3 regions of the Azonexus sp. MM2026_4 genome follow, and region 2 is predicted to be linked to each of the others. Evidence: riboswitches for the same ligand, from Rfam matches in the RefSeq annotation. Region 2 holds a riboswitch; each other region holds the start of a gene.
What was found. A riboswitch is a leader RNA that binds a small molecule or an ion and turns the genes downstream of it on or off. The one in region 2 is predicted to bind cobalamin.
Positions count from the first base shown of each region.

Region 1: linked by a shared signal. The riboswitch ahead of AC0KWY_RS13100 (TonB-dependent receptor domain-containing protein) and the one ahead of AC0KWY_RS00100 (ribonucleoside-diphosphate reductase subunit alpha) in region 2 are both predicted to bind cobalamin.
Region 3: linked by a shared signal. The riboswitch ahead of AC0KWY_RS12990 (energy-coupling factor ABC transporter permease) and the one ahead of AC0KWY_RS00100 (ribonucleoside-diphosphate reductase subunit alpha) in region 2 are both predicted to bind cobalamin.

Region 1 is NZ_CM148380.1:2,771,083-2,775,263, reverse strand. Features, by position in the region: gene AC0KWY_RS13125 (sulfite exporter TauE/SafE family protein) at 1-562, opposite strand, end outside; gene AC0KWY_RS13120 (EVE domain-containing protein) at 559-1,011, opposite strand; RNA gene ssrS (6S RNA) at 1,079-1,258, opposite strand; gene AC0KWY_RS13110 (cell division protein ZapA) at 1,283-1,609, opposite strand; gene AC0KWY_RS13105 (hypothetical protein) at 1,609-1,806, opposite strand; cobalamin riboswitch at 1,921-2,126, shown strand; gene AC0KWY_RS13100 (TonB-dependent receptor domain-containing protein) at 2,232-4,061, shown strand; gene AC0KWY_RS13095 (FecCD family ABC transporter permease) at 4,068-4,181, shown strand, end outside.
Region 2 is NZ_CM148380.1:39,631-43,811, reverse strand. Features, by position in the region: gene AC0KWY_RS00100 (ribonucleoside-diphosphate reductase subunit alpha) at 1-2,706, opposite strand, end outside; cobalamin riboswitch at 2,865-3,061, opposite strand; gene AC0KWY_RS00095 (acyl-CoA synthetase) at 3,321-4,181, shown strand, end outside.
Region 3 is NZ_CM148380.1:2,751,592-2,755,772, forward strand. Features, by position in the region: gene AC0KWY_RS12975 (LysR family transcriptional regulator) at 1-857, opposite strand, end outside; gene AC0KWY_RS12980 (sulfite exporter TauE/SafE family protein) at 941-1,678, shown strand; gene AC0KWY_RS12985 (hypothetical protein) at 1,678-1,893, shown strand; cobalamin riboswitch at 1,994-2,200, shown strand; gene AC0KWY_RS12990 (energy-coupling factor ABC transporter permease) at 2,319-2,996, shown strand; gene AC0KWY_RS12995 (energy-coupling factor ABC transporter substrate-binding protein) at 2,993-3,325, shown strand; gene cbiQ (cobalt ECF transporter T component CbiQ) at 3,315-4,046, shown strand; gene AC0KWY_RS13005 (energy-coupling factor ABC transporter ATP-binding protein) at 4,046-4,181, shown strand, end outside.

The sequences.
Region 1 (4,181 bases), 1.9 Mb from region 2:
TCGGGAAACCCAGCGCTGACGAGGTACCGACGGCGTTGTGGATCGCCACGTTGCAGAACAGCATGAAGGGCACCGAGAGGAAACCGCCGCCGGCGGCAACCAGACTGGAGATGACGCCGATAACGCCCCCGGCGATGAAGCGCCCCCAGCCATTGGGCATCTGGCGATGGGCGTGCGGCTTGAAATCAAGCATCATCTGGATGGACGCGTAATAGACGATAACGACGAAAATCGCCGTCATCGGTCCGGTTGGTACCTGGCCGGCAACCAATGAGCCGCCGAAGGTGCCGAGTACCAAGCCGGGTGCCATCGTCCGAACGATGTCCCAGCGCACGGCGCCGTGCGCATGATGGGCGCGCATGCTCGAAATCGACGTGAACATAATGGTCGCCATCGAGGTGCCAAGCGCCAGATGCATCACGTGCGCGGGCGGGAAATCCTGGGCGACGAACAGCATGTACATGAAAGGCACCAGCGTCAGTCCTCCGCCAACGCCGAACAGGCCGGCGACAAAGCCGCCAAAAATTCCCAGCAGAGGATAAGTGAGCCACCAAAGCGTCATGTATCGGTTTCCAGCAAGCGGTTAATGAAGATCCATTCGGCCGTCGTCACCGGCGTGATCGACAGCCGGTTGCCGCGCGCCAGCACGCGCATGCCGGCCAGTTCCGGATGGCGGCGCAGCTCGCCGAGGCCGAGCAGCCGGGAGCGGCTGACGAAACGCACGTCGCGCAGCCACCAGCGCGGCTGTTCGTGTGTCGATTTCGGGTCGTGATACTTGTCGGTGGCGGAAAACTGGGTCGGGTCCGGATAGCTGTCCGAGCAGATTTCGCAAATGCCGGCGATGCCCGGTTCGGCACAGCCGGAATGGTAGAAGAAGGCGAGGTCGCCGGGCTGCATGGCGTCGCGCATGAAGTTGCGCGCCTGGTAGTTGCGCACGCCGGTCCACGGAAAGGCGCGTTGCGGCGCGGCCGCCAGATCGTCGATCGAAACCTCGTCCGGTTCCGATTTCATCAGCCAGTACTGCATCTTCCGGTCACAAAATGAAAACAGGTGGCAGACCAGCTGCCACCTGTCAAAAAAAGCCCCCGCGAGTGCCGTCAGGCCGGCATCCTGAACCTGGGTTCAGAGTGGCTGCTTCCCTTCCGCATCAGGCACGTTCGACGAAGAGCGCGCACAACAGCGGGTTTCTGGTCCGCAACCGATGCCAATCAGCATTGGTTCAAGGAATATATGGCCTTAACAAACACCGCAGGGGACACTCGGCGGGCCACCCCGCAACCGGTCAGAAGTCCAGTTGCTGCTGGGGTGCCAGCACGGCATCCAACCGTGCTCCCATGACTTCGATTCTACGCTTCGTTTCCGGCGACGCAACCGTTTCTTGGTTGTCTTCCGGCACGGGCTGGCCGAGGTGCTCGTGGGCGATGTTGAGCGCCGCCATCACCGCCACGCGTTCGGCGATGGTGCTGCGCGTGCGCTGGGCGATGTCGCGCATCTTGCCGTCGACCATGTTGACCGCCGCCAGCAGGGCATCGCGTTCTTCGGGCAGGCAGGCAACGCGGTACTCGCGGCCCATGATCTTGACGTCGAGAAAATTCTGCTCGCCGCTCATCAGGCATCCTCGGGAATCTGTTCGATCAGGCCTTCGAGGCGTTCGCGGGCGGCCGTCATGGTCGACCGCAAATGCAGGCGTTCCGCTTCGGCAGCGGCGATCTGGTTCTTCAAGACTTCGTTTTCGGCGCGCAACTGGTGCACCAGGGCGACGACCTGATCGATCTTGGCTTCGAGCGCTTCGAGTTCGCTATTCATGGGCCGCACTATAGAGGGATAAATGTAGTCCGGTCAAGGACTAAGCGGCTATTTTCAAAGTGATTTATTGCTTTGGCGCCGGGGCGTGGCTCGCGCTGCTCGGAGCGGCGATGTAGAATGCGCGGCTTGTCAGGTGCCGTACTCGGAATTCATTCCATACGGTTAAACGGGAAAGCGGTGCGTCTCCAACGAGACCAAGCCGCTGCTGCCCCCGCAACGGTAAGCAAGTGCGGGCGTATCACGAAGCCACTGGGGAAACCTGGGAAGGCGATGCGTCAAGACTTGCGAGCCCGGATACCGGCCTGCCATGCCTCACGGAAATGCCACGGGGTGGTGGCGCCGGTTTCTCGACCTGCGCTCCGCCCGTGCGTTTCCTTTTCAACGCATTCCGGCATGCGGGGACGCCTGCCGGGAAAGGGAAAACCATGTCCATCCGTTTCCGGCCCCTGCTCGGCCTGGTACCGGCCGCTTTCGTCGCGGCCGCTGGCGGCGCTGAATCCGTCAGCCTCGACGATGTCGTCGTCACTGCCACCCGCCAAGCCATGCGTGCCGACGAAGTCCTCACCGATACGACCGTCCTCGAGCGCGCCGAGATCGAGGCCGCCGGCCATTCCAGCCTGGAACAGATCCTCGCCGCGCAACCCGGCATCCAGATGGCGGCCAACGGCAGTCCGGGCGCAGCGTCCTACTTGTACGTCCGCGGCGCCAATCCCAAACACGTCCTGCTGCTGATCGACGGCATGCGCGTCGGCTCGGCAACTTCCGGCGAGCCGACCTGGTCGCGCATCCCGGCGGCGCAGATCGAGCGCATCGAGATCGTCCGCGGGCCGGCGTCGTCGCTCTACGGCAGCGATGCGATCGGCGGCGTGGTCCAGGTATTTACCCGGCGTGGCAGCGGGCCGCTGCAGTTCTCGGTGGCGGCCGGCGGCGGCAGCGACGGCGCCCGCTCGGCCAGCGCCGGGTTGGCCGGCAGCCAGAGCGGCTGGCGCTACGCGCTGAATCTGAGCGAAGACGCGAGCGACGGCTTCAACAGCAAGCCGAAGGACCCGAAAGCCAATCCCGACCGCGACGGTTTCCGCAACCGGGCGGCCGCCGGCAGCCTCGGCTACCAGTTCGCGCCCGGCCACGAACTCGGCCTGACTGTCCTGCATGCTGAGGGGCGCAGTCGCTACGACGGTTCCGGCGCCAAGGTGAACTGGGTCAATAGCACGCGCAACGGCGCGGCCAGTCTGGTCCTGCAGAACGCCCTGAGCGCGCAATGGACCAGTCGCCTCAGCGTCGGCCGCAGCATCGACGATTCCAGCAACCTCAAGGACGGTATCCGTAACAGCCGTTTCAACACCGAACAGCGGCAATACGCCTGGCAGCACGACATTCAGGGCAGCCTCGGCAATTTCCTGGTCGGTGTCGAGCGTCTCGAACAACAGATCGACACCAGCGGCAACTATGCCCGCGACGAGCGCCGCAACGACGCCGTCCAGCTCGGCTGGAACCGCGGCTTCGGCGCGCACCGGCTGCAGGCGTCGGTTCGCCACGACGACGATTCGCTGTTCGGCGACAAGACTTCCGGCTCGCTCGCCTACGGCTACCGCTTCTCGCCCAACTGGCGGGCCAGCCTGAGTGCCGGCACCGCCTTCAAGGCGCCGACCTTCAACGAACTCTACTATCCGGCGAGCGGCAGCTACGTCGGCAACCCGGACCTGCGCCCGGAGTCGTCGCGCAACCGCGAAGCGGCGCTGCATTACGAAACCGGTGCCCAGCATGTCTCGCTGACCTGGTACCTCAACCGGATCGAGGACATGATCGTGTGGACCAAGGTCGGCGCGCTGAATCAGCCGACCAACGTCGAAAACGCACGCATCGAGGGAACGACGCTCGCCTGGCAGGGGCGACTGGCCGGCTTCGACCTGCAGGCCAGCCACGACTGGCTGGACGCCGCAGACCGCAGCAACCACCGCCAGTTGCCGCGTCGGGCCCGGCACACGGTAGCGGCGGCGGTGGCGCGCAGCGTTGGCGACTGGGACTGGCGGGTCGAGCTGACGGCAAGCGGCAAGCGCTACGAGTACAAATCGAATGCGCGCGTCGGCCTGAGCGGCTACACTCTCGCCAACCTTTACGCCGCCTACCGTTTTTCGCCGGACTGGGCCGTCTTCGCCCGCATCAACAACCTGTTCGACCGCGACTACACGCTCGCCGACGGTTATGCGACGGCGGGACGCAACGCCTTCATCGGCATCCGCTACAGTCCGAAGTAAGTCCGCATGCCGACCCGTCGCCGCGCTTTCCTGATCCTTTCCTCGCTCGCCCTGCTTAGCCTGGCGAGTTTTGCGCTGGCGCTGGCGGCCGGCAGCCTGCGCGTGGCGCCGGGGGAAATC
Region 2 (4,181 bases):
CACCACCGCATCGTCGCGCCCGCCGGACTTTTCCGCCTGGCTGGCGCCCAGCGTGCGCAGGTAGTAGGTGGTCTTGAGGCCGCGCTTCCAGGCCAGTTTGTAGATTTCGTCGAGTTTCTTGCCGGAGGGCAGCGCCAGGTAGAGGTTGAGCGACTGCGCCTGGTCGATCCATTTCTGGCGCCGCGCCGCGGCTTCGATCAGCCACACCGGGTCGATCTCGAAGGCGGTGGCGTAGCGGGCTTTGAGTTCGTCGGGCACGCGGTCGATGCGGGCGAGCGAGCCGTCGAAATACTTGAGGTCGGCGACCATCACTTCGTCCCACAGGTCGAGCGCCTTGAGGTCGCGCACCAGCGCTTCGTTGACCACGGTGAATTCGCCGGACAGGTTGGATTTGACGTAGAGGTTCTGGTAGGCCGGCTCGATGCTGGCGGAGACGCCGACGATGTTGGAGATGGTCGCGGTCGGCGCGATGGCGACGCAGTTGGAGTTGCGCATGCCGTGGCGGGCGATGCGTTGCTTGAGCGCATCCCAGTCGAGGCGGCTGTCACGGTTGAGTTCGACCGCTTCGCCGCGCCCGGCTTCGAGCAGCGCGATGCTTTCGTGCGGCAGGATGCCGCGATCCCACAGGCTGCCGGTGAAGCTGGAGTAGCGGCCGCGCTCCTTTGCCAGTTCGGTCGACGCCCAGTAGGCCTGGTAGCAGACGGCTTCCATGCTGCGGTCGGCGAATTCGACGGCTTGCGGCGAGGCGTAGGCGATGCCGAGTTGGTACAGGCAATCGGCAAAGCCCATGATGCCCATGCCGACCGGGCGGTGGCGCAGGTTGGCGTTGCGCGCCTTGGGCGTCGCGTAGAAGTTGATGTCGACGACGTTGTCGAGCATGCGCATGGCCGTCTGCACGGTGCGGGCGAGCTTTGCCTGGTCAAGCTGGCCGTCCTTCAGGTGCGCCAGCAGATTGACCGAACCGAGGTTGCACACCGCCGTTTCCGAATCCGAGGTGTTCAGCGTGATTTCGGTGCACAGGTTGCTCGAATGGACGACGCCGACGTGCTGCTGCGGCGAGCGCAGGTTGCAGGCGTCCTTGAAGGTTATCCACGGATGCCCGGTCTCGAACAGCATGGTCAGCATCTTGCGCCACAGTTGCACGGCCGGCACTTTCTTGTGCAGCTTCAACTGGCCGGCGGCAGCCTTGGCTTCGTAGGCTTCATAGGCTTCGACAAAGGCGCGGCCGGATTTTTCGTGCAGGTCGGGGACGTCAACCGGCGAGAACAGCGTCCACTCGCCACCGGCGATCACGCGCTGCATGAACAGGTCGGGAATCCAGTTGGCGGTGTTCATGTCGTGCGTGCGGCGGCGCTCGTCGCCGGTGTTCTTGCGCAGTTCGAGGAATTCCTCGATGTCCAGGTGCCAGGTTTCCAGGTAGGCGCAGACGGCGCCCTTGCGCTTGCCGCCCTGGTTCACGGCGACCGCCGTGTCGTTGACCACCTTCAGGAAGGGAATGACGCCCTGGCTCTGGCCGTTGGTGCCCTTGATCCGGCTGCCCAGCGCGCGCACCGGCGTCCAGTCGTTGCCGAGGCCGCCGGCGTACTTCTGCAACAGCGCGTTTTCCTTGATCGATTGGTAGATGCCGTCGAGGTCGTCGGCCACCGTGGTCAGGTAGCAGGACGACAGTTGCGAATGCAGGGTGCCGCTGTTGAACAGGGTCGGCGTCGAGCACATGAAGTCGAAGCTGGAAATCAGGTCGTAGAACTCGATGGCGCGCGTTTCGCGGTCGATTTCGTTCAAGGCCAGGCCCATCGCCACGCGCATGAAGAAGAGCTGCGGCGTTTCGATGCGGCGGCCGTCGATGTGCAGGAAATAGCGGTCGTAAAGCGTCTGCAGGCCGAGGTAGCCGAACAGCTGGTTGCGCTCGGGCTTCAACGCGGCGGCCAGGCGCTCCAGATCGTAATCGGCCAGGCGCGGGTCGAGCAGTTCGGCGGCGATGCCGCGGGCGATGAATTTCGGGAAATAGCCGGCGTCGACCGCAGGATTTTGCGCCGCCTCGGCGCCGACCGCCTCTTCGTTCAGGCTGGCCAGCAGCAGGCGGGCGGTGGCGTAGTCGTAGCCCGGTTCGCGCTCGATCAGCGTGCGCGCGGCCAGAATCAGCGCCTGCTGGACGTCGGCCAGGGCGACACCGTCGTAGAGGTTGCGCAAGGCGTGGTCGAGGATGCTGCGCGCCGACACCTGCTCGCCCAGCCCGGCGCAGGCGGACTCGCAGCGGCGCAATAGCGCCGCCACGTCGAGCGGCCGGCGTTCGCCGTCCACCGTCACGTGCAGTTGCGGCACGCCCTGCACTTCCGCCAGCGTGGCGCGCTCGCCGGCGCGGCGTTCGCGGTAGAGCACGTAGGCGCGGGCAACGTCGTGTTCGCCGGAGCGCATCAGCGCCAGCTCGACCTGGTCCTGGATGTCCTCGATATGCACCGTACCGCCGTCCGGCAGACGGCGGGTCAGCGAGCGGACGACGGCCTCGGTAAGCTGGGCGACGACTTCGCGCACCCGCGACGAGACGGCGCTCTGGCTGCCCTCGACGGCGAGGAAGGCCTTGGTCATGGCCACCGAGATCTTCTCGGCGTTGAAGCCGACGACGGCGCCGTTGCGGCGGATGACCTGGAGAGCCGCCGTGCTGTGGGCGGAAAGATCGGAAAGACGGGCTAGGACGTTGACGGACACGGCGATTCTCCGGCATGGGGGGCGGAGAACCGGGACAGCGTGCGCCGGGCAAGACGAACGCCGCCGCGGGCAAAACCCGTTGCGACCTGCGACTCACGAACGAAAACCGGCTGCGACACGCTCATACCTTTCGCCAGGGACACCCCGCCCCATCGTTGGTTGGAAGGACGTTGCGGCAGGTCTCCTGGCTCTCGGCTCAACGCTTTCCACCGCCTTCCCGGTACGAAACCAGTGGCAAAGATGGGCAGAAAGCTCGCCGATGACAGTTGCGGGGGCAGCCCCGGATTCAAGGTCACAGACCTTTCACCGGATTCCCTTTTGATCCCTTGCGGGAACCGTCAACGCGGCGAAGTCTAGCTTCGCGTCATTGCCGCGTCAAGGCGCGGACACCATATTTAGTGGCCAGCAAGGAAATTTCCACTAACTGTAGTAACCACTCCCAAAGCCATTACCGACCGCCATTTTACGTAATTTAATTCACAATGATTAACCGCAACAATTCGTTGTTTATTAACCGAATTTTTGCATTGCAACAATCGAGTCTGTTCCGCTATAAATCGCGTTTTACTAATTATTAATTTTTGCCAACCATCAACTCACGCAGGAGACAGCACGTGACCAACCCGTACGCCCATGGCCTCGACAAGAATCCGGCCAACTACATCCCGCTTTCCCCGCTCACCTTCCTCGAACGCTCGGCCTTCATCTACCCGAAGCGAATCTCGGTGATCCAGGGCGAGCAGCGCTACACCTGGAAGGACAGCTACGCGCGCTGTCGCCAGCTCGCCTCGGCGCTGCAGCAGCGCGGCATCGGCAAGGGCGACACGGTGGCGGCGATGCTGCCCAACAGCAACGCCATGTTCGAATGCCATTTCGGCGTGCCGATGAGCGGCGCCGTGCTCAACACGCTGAACACCCGCCTCGACGCCGAAGCGATCGCCTTCATGCTGAGCCACGGCGAAGCCAAGGTGCTGATCACCGACCCGGAATTCTCGCCCGTGATCAAGGACGCCCTGGCCCTGCTCGAAGGACCGAAGCCGCAGGTCATCGACAGCCTCGACCCCGAGTTCACCGGCGGCGAAGCGCTCGGCGAGATCGACTACGAAGCCTTCATCGGCAACGGCGACCCGGAATTCGCCTGGGAACTGCCGGCCGACGAATGGGACCCGATCACCCTCAACTACACCTCGGGCACCACCGGTAACCCGAAGGGCGTCGTCTATCACCATCGCGGCGCCTACCTGAACGCCGCTTCCAACATCATTTCCTGGGGCATGCCGCCGCACTCGGTCTATCTGTGGACACTGCCGATGTTCCACTGCAACGGCTGGTGCTTCCCGTGGACGCTGGCCGCCAATGCCGGCACCAACGTCTGCCTGCGCAAGGTCGATCCGGCGCTGGTCTTCGGCCTGATCAAGGAACACAAGGTGACCCACATGTGCGGCGCACCGATCGTCTACGGCATGCTGATCAAC
Region 3 (4,181 bases), 1.9 Mb from region 2:
GCGTCGCTGGCGGTGCACAGCAGCAGTTTCCGGTTCGCCCACGGGTCTGCCAGCGGCAGCCAATCGATTTTCGGGCTGGTCAGGCGGCGGGCGGTGGTCTCGGGAAGGATCGCGATGCCGACCTCGTCCGCGACGAGGCTCACTACCGCGTCCAGGCTGCGTACCCGCACGCGGTAGTGGATGCCGCGCCCGTACTGGATGGCCTGGTTTTGTATGAAGCGGCTCAGGCCGCTTTCGGACGGCAGGCCGACGAAGGGATGTTGCAGGAGGTCGGCGAATGGCACACTGGCTTTCTGTCGCGGGCACTGCGCGGTAGGAAATACCGCCACCAGCCGATCCTCGCGAAAGAAACGGGTGTTCAGCCCCTCGGTCCGCACGTAGTTGGCGACGATGCCGATGTCGGCCTGCTCCTGGCGCATCGCCGACAGCACATCCTGGCTACCCAGTTCGCGCAGATCGATATCAAGCGCCTGGTGTTCGACAAGGAAGCGGCCGATCAGCGGCGGCAGGTATTCCGTCATCGCGGCGGTATTGCACAGCACCCGGACGGTGCTGCGGACGCCGTGCGCGAAGGCGGCCATTTCGGCGTGCAGCATCTCCAGTTCGCGCTCCAGCCGGCCCGCATGCCTGAGCAGCGTCCGCCCGGCGTCGGTCAATTTGACGCCGTGTTTCGAGCGCTGCAGCAGCGCCGTGCCCAGGGCATGCTCCATCTTCTGCAAGCGCGTGCTGGCGGCGGCCAGCGAAAGATGCACATTTTCTGCGCCACGGGTGATCGATCCGGCCTCGGCAATGGCTGCGAAGACGTGCAGGTCGTAAGTGGAAATACGATGCGGCAAGACGGATCGGTTGAGCGGCATGGTCGTCATCCTTCGGTTTTGGCAGAGGTTACCACCGCCAAGCTGTGATCGACAGGCGCCATCCTCTGGCTGATCATCGAGACATGGACACCGAAACGTATCTGATCATTGCTGCCGTGTTTCTCGCCGCCGGGGTGGTCAAGGGAATCTCCGGGCTGGGACTGCCGACCATTTCGATGGCGCTGCTCAGCTTGCTGATGGCGCCGGCCAAGGCCGCGATGCTCATGGTCCTGCCTTCGTTTGCGACCAATATCGCGCAGTGCTTCGGTCCGCATTGGCGGCGCCTGGCCCGGAATTTCTGGCCCCTGTGGGCTTGCCTGGCGCTGCTCACCCTCTACAGCCCGCTCGCCAGCATCGAGACGGCGGGAAGTCGGGCCACCGCTATCCTCGCTGTCGTGCTGATCGCCTATGGAATCTGGGGTCTGTGGAAGCCGAGCCTGCCGGAAATGCGCGCAGAAGCCCGGTGGACCGCAGCGCTCGTCGGTGCCTTGTCCGGTCTGGTCGCGGCAGCGACCGGCGTGTTCGTGATGCCGCTGGTGCCTTACCTGCAGTCGCTGCGCCTGGCCAAGGAGGAGTTCATGCAAGGGCTGGGGATCAGTTTCATGATTGCCACCGTGGCGCTGAGCATCCGGCTTGGCACGGCCAACGCGGAGGAACTGCTCGCCAACCTTCCCGGCTGCGCCACGGCCCTGGTCGCCGCCTTTCTGGGCCTCTGGATGGGTGGCCGACTGCGAGGGCGGTTGAATCCGAGCCAGTTTCAGCGCGCGCTTTATGGGGTTTTTGTCGCGCTGGGCTCGATCATGCTGAGCCGGGCCCTGTGATGATCCCCAAGGCGAGCGCTCGGGAAGCGCCGGCGCAGGCCCTGGAGCGGGCTTACCGTATGGCGCTGGGTGTGGAGGCCGCCGCGCGGCAAAGATTGGGCGATGGCGATCCCGCTTTCGTCGATCTGACGCAGTGGTTGCTTGCTGCCGAACTCCTCAGCCTCCTCGATGAACTGCGCGCGGGACTGCTGGTACCGTTCGATCCTCGCTCATGACTGCGTCAATCGCCATCCAGCCCGTCCCCATTTTCCCGAAACGGGTGGGCAAACCGGCTTTTCCCCGCCTGCGGTTTCCTTCGCCATGATGCCGGTGTTAGAATCGGCCCCGCTTTCAGGTACCCGTTTCGCATTGCGGATCGGGTTTAAACGGGAAGCCGGTGCGTCACCTTGCGTGGCAATTCCGGCGCAGCCCCCGCTGCTGTAAGCCTGACGACCCTGTTTTTGCCACTGTGTGTTCGCACACGGGAAGGTGCAGGGAAGGATGACGGCGAGCCAGAAGACCGACCTCAAAGCCAGGTAGTGCCATTCTCCGGGGTGATGAGAGCGGTTCTGAGACAGATGCGCGCGTGCTGGGCACGCCCTGACCTTCTCCGATTCGTGCTGATTTTCCCCGGGGGTTTCATCGCTTCGGGGAGGAAGTCATGCACATCATGGAAGGTTTTTTGCCGGTGGACCATGCCATCGGCTGGTCGCTGGCGTCGGCGCCGTTTCTTGCCTGGGGCGTGCATTCGGTGCGCCGGCAATTGCAGGCGCAGCCGGAGCAGCGCATGTTGCTCGGCGTTGCCGCCGCCTTTGCTTTTGTCCTCTCCGCGCTCAAGCTGCCGTCGGTCACCGGCAGTTGCTCGCATCCCACCGGCGTCGGGCTCGGCGCGCTGTTGTTCGGGCCGCTGGCGATGGTGCCGGTCGGCTTCGTCGTCCTGTTGTTCCAGGCGCTGTTGCTGGCGCACGGCGGGCTGACGACGCTGGGCGCCAATGTGTTTTCGATGGCCATCGTCGGGCCTTTCGTCGCCGCCGGGCTGTTCCGGCTCGGTCGCCGGCTCGGCCTGTCGCTCGCCGTCTGCGTGTTCACTGCTGCCTGCCTGGGCGATCTCGCCACCTATCTGACCACCGCGATCCAGCTGGCCTGGGCCTTTCCCGATCCGGCCGGCGGTTTTGCCGCCTCCTTGCTCAAGTTCGGCGGCATCTTCGCGATCACGCAGATTCCGCTGGCGATCAGCGAAGGGCTGCTGACGGTGCTGGTGGTCAATACCCTGACCCGCTTCAACGCTCAGGAACTGCAAGGCTTGCCGCTGTTTGCCGGAAACGGGGGCAAGGCATGAAGAAGCAGAATCTGTTGATTTTGGCCGCCGTTGTGCTGTTGACCGTGCTGCCGCTGTGGCTGGTGCCTTATCTGGGCATCGGCGGCGCCGACGGCGAGCTGTTCGGCGGCGCCGACGACAAGGCGCAGCAGGCCATCGCTACCGTCGCGCCGGGCTACCAGCGTTGGTTCGAGCCGCTACTGGAACCGGCCAGCGGCGAGATCGCCTCCTTGCTGTTTGCCTTGCAGGCGGCGCTGGGGGCCGGCGTCATCGGTTACTGGCTGGGTTGCGCGGTAACCCGCGACAAGCTGCGCAAACAAGGCGAAGCACAGGCGCCGCATGCTGATTGAGCAGGCGGCCTACGCCAACCGCTGGCGCGGCGTCAGCCCGGCGGCCAAGGCGGCGTTCGCGCTGGCCGGGCTACTGGCGGCCTTTGCCGCGGTGTCGCCGGGGGCAGCGCTGCGCCTGGCACTGTGCTCCGCCGTGCTGACCTGCGTCGGTGCCGGCGTGCCGGCGGGCCTCTACCTGCGCGTCGCGGCGCCGGCGGCGGGTTTTCTCGGCTTGTCCTGCGTCGGGCTGCTGGTGGCGGTCGATCCCGACAGCGGCTGGCGCTGGGCGCCGGAAGCCTGGCCGCAGGTCGCCGCGCTCGCCGGCCGCTCGCTCGCCGCGCTGGCGGCCTTGCTCGGGCTGGTGCTGACGACGCCGCTGTCCGACCTGATCGCGCTGCTGCGCCGCCTGCGCTGCCCGGCCGTGCTGCTCGACCTGATGGTGCTTTGCTACCGCATGCTCTTCGTCTTCTCGCAGGCGGTGCATGAGGTGCGCACGGCGCAGCAGGCGCGTCTGGGCGATGCGACGCTGCGCCACAGCCTGCGCTCGCTCGGCCAACTCACGGCCAACCTGGCGCTGCAGGTCTGGCAGCGCGCGCAGGCGCTGCATCTGGCGGCGCTGGCGCGCAACGGCGACGGCAGCCTGCGCTTCCTGACGCCGCAGTTCGCCCACACCGGGCGCGACACCGCGCTCGCCGTGCTGGCCGGCGGCGGCCTGCTGATCCTGGCGCGGTGGGCCTCCTGATGTTGCTCGAAGCTGTTTCGCTCAGCCACCGCTACGCCGACGGCAGCCTCGGCCTCGACGGCTGTTCGCTGGCCATCCGCCGTGGCAGCCGCAATGCGCTGCTCGGCGCCAATGGCTCCGGCAAGACCACCTTGC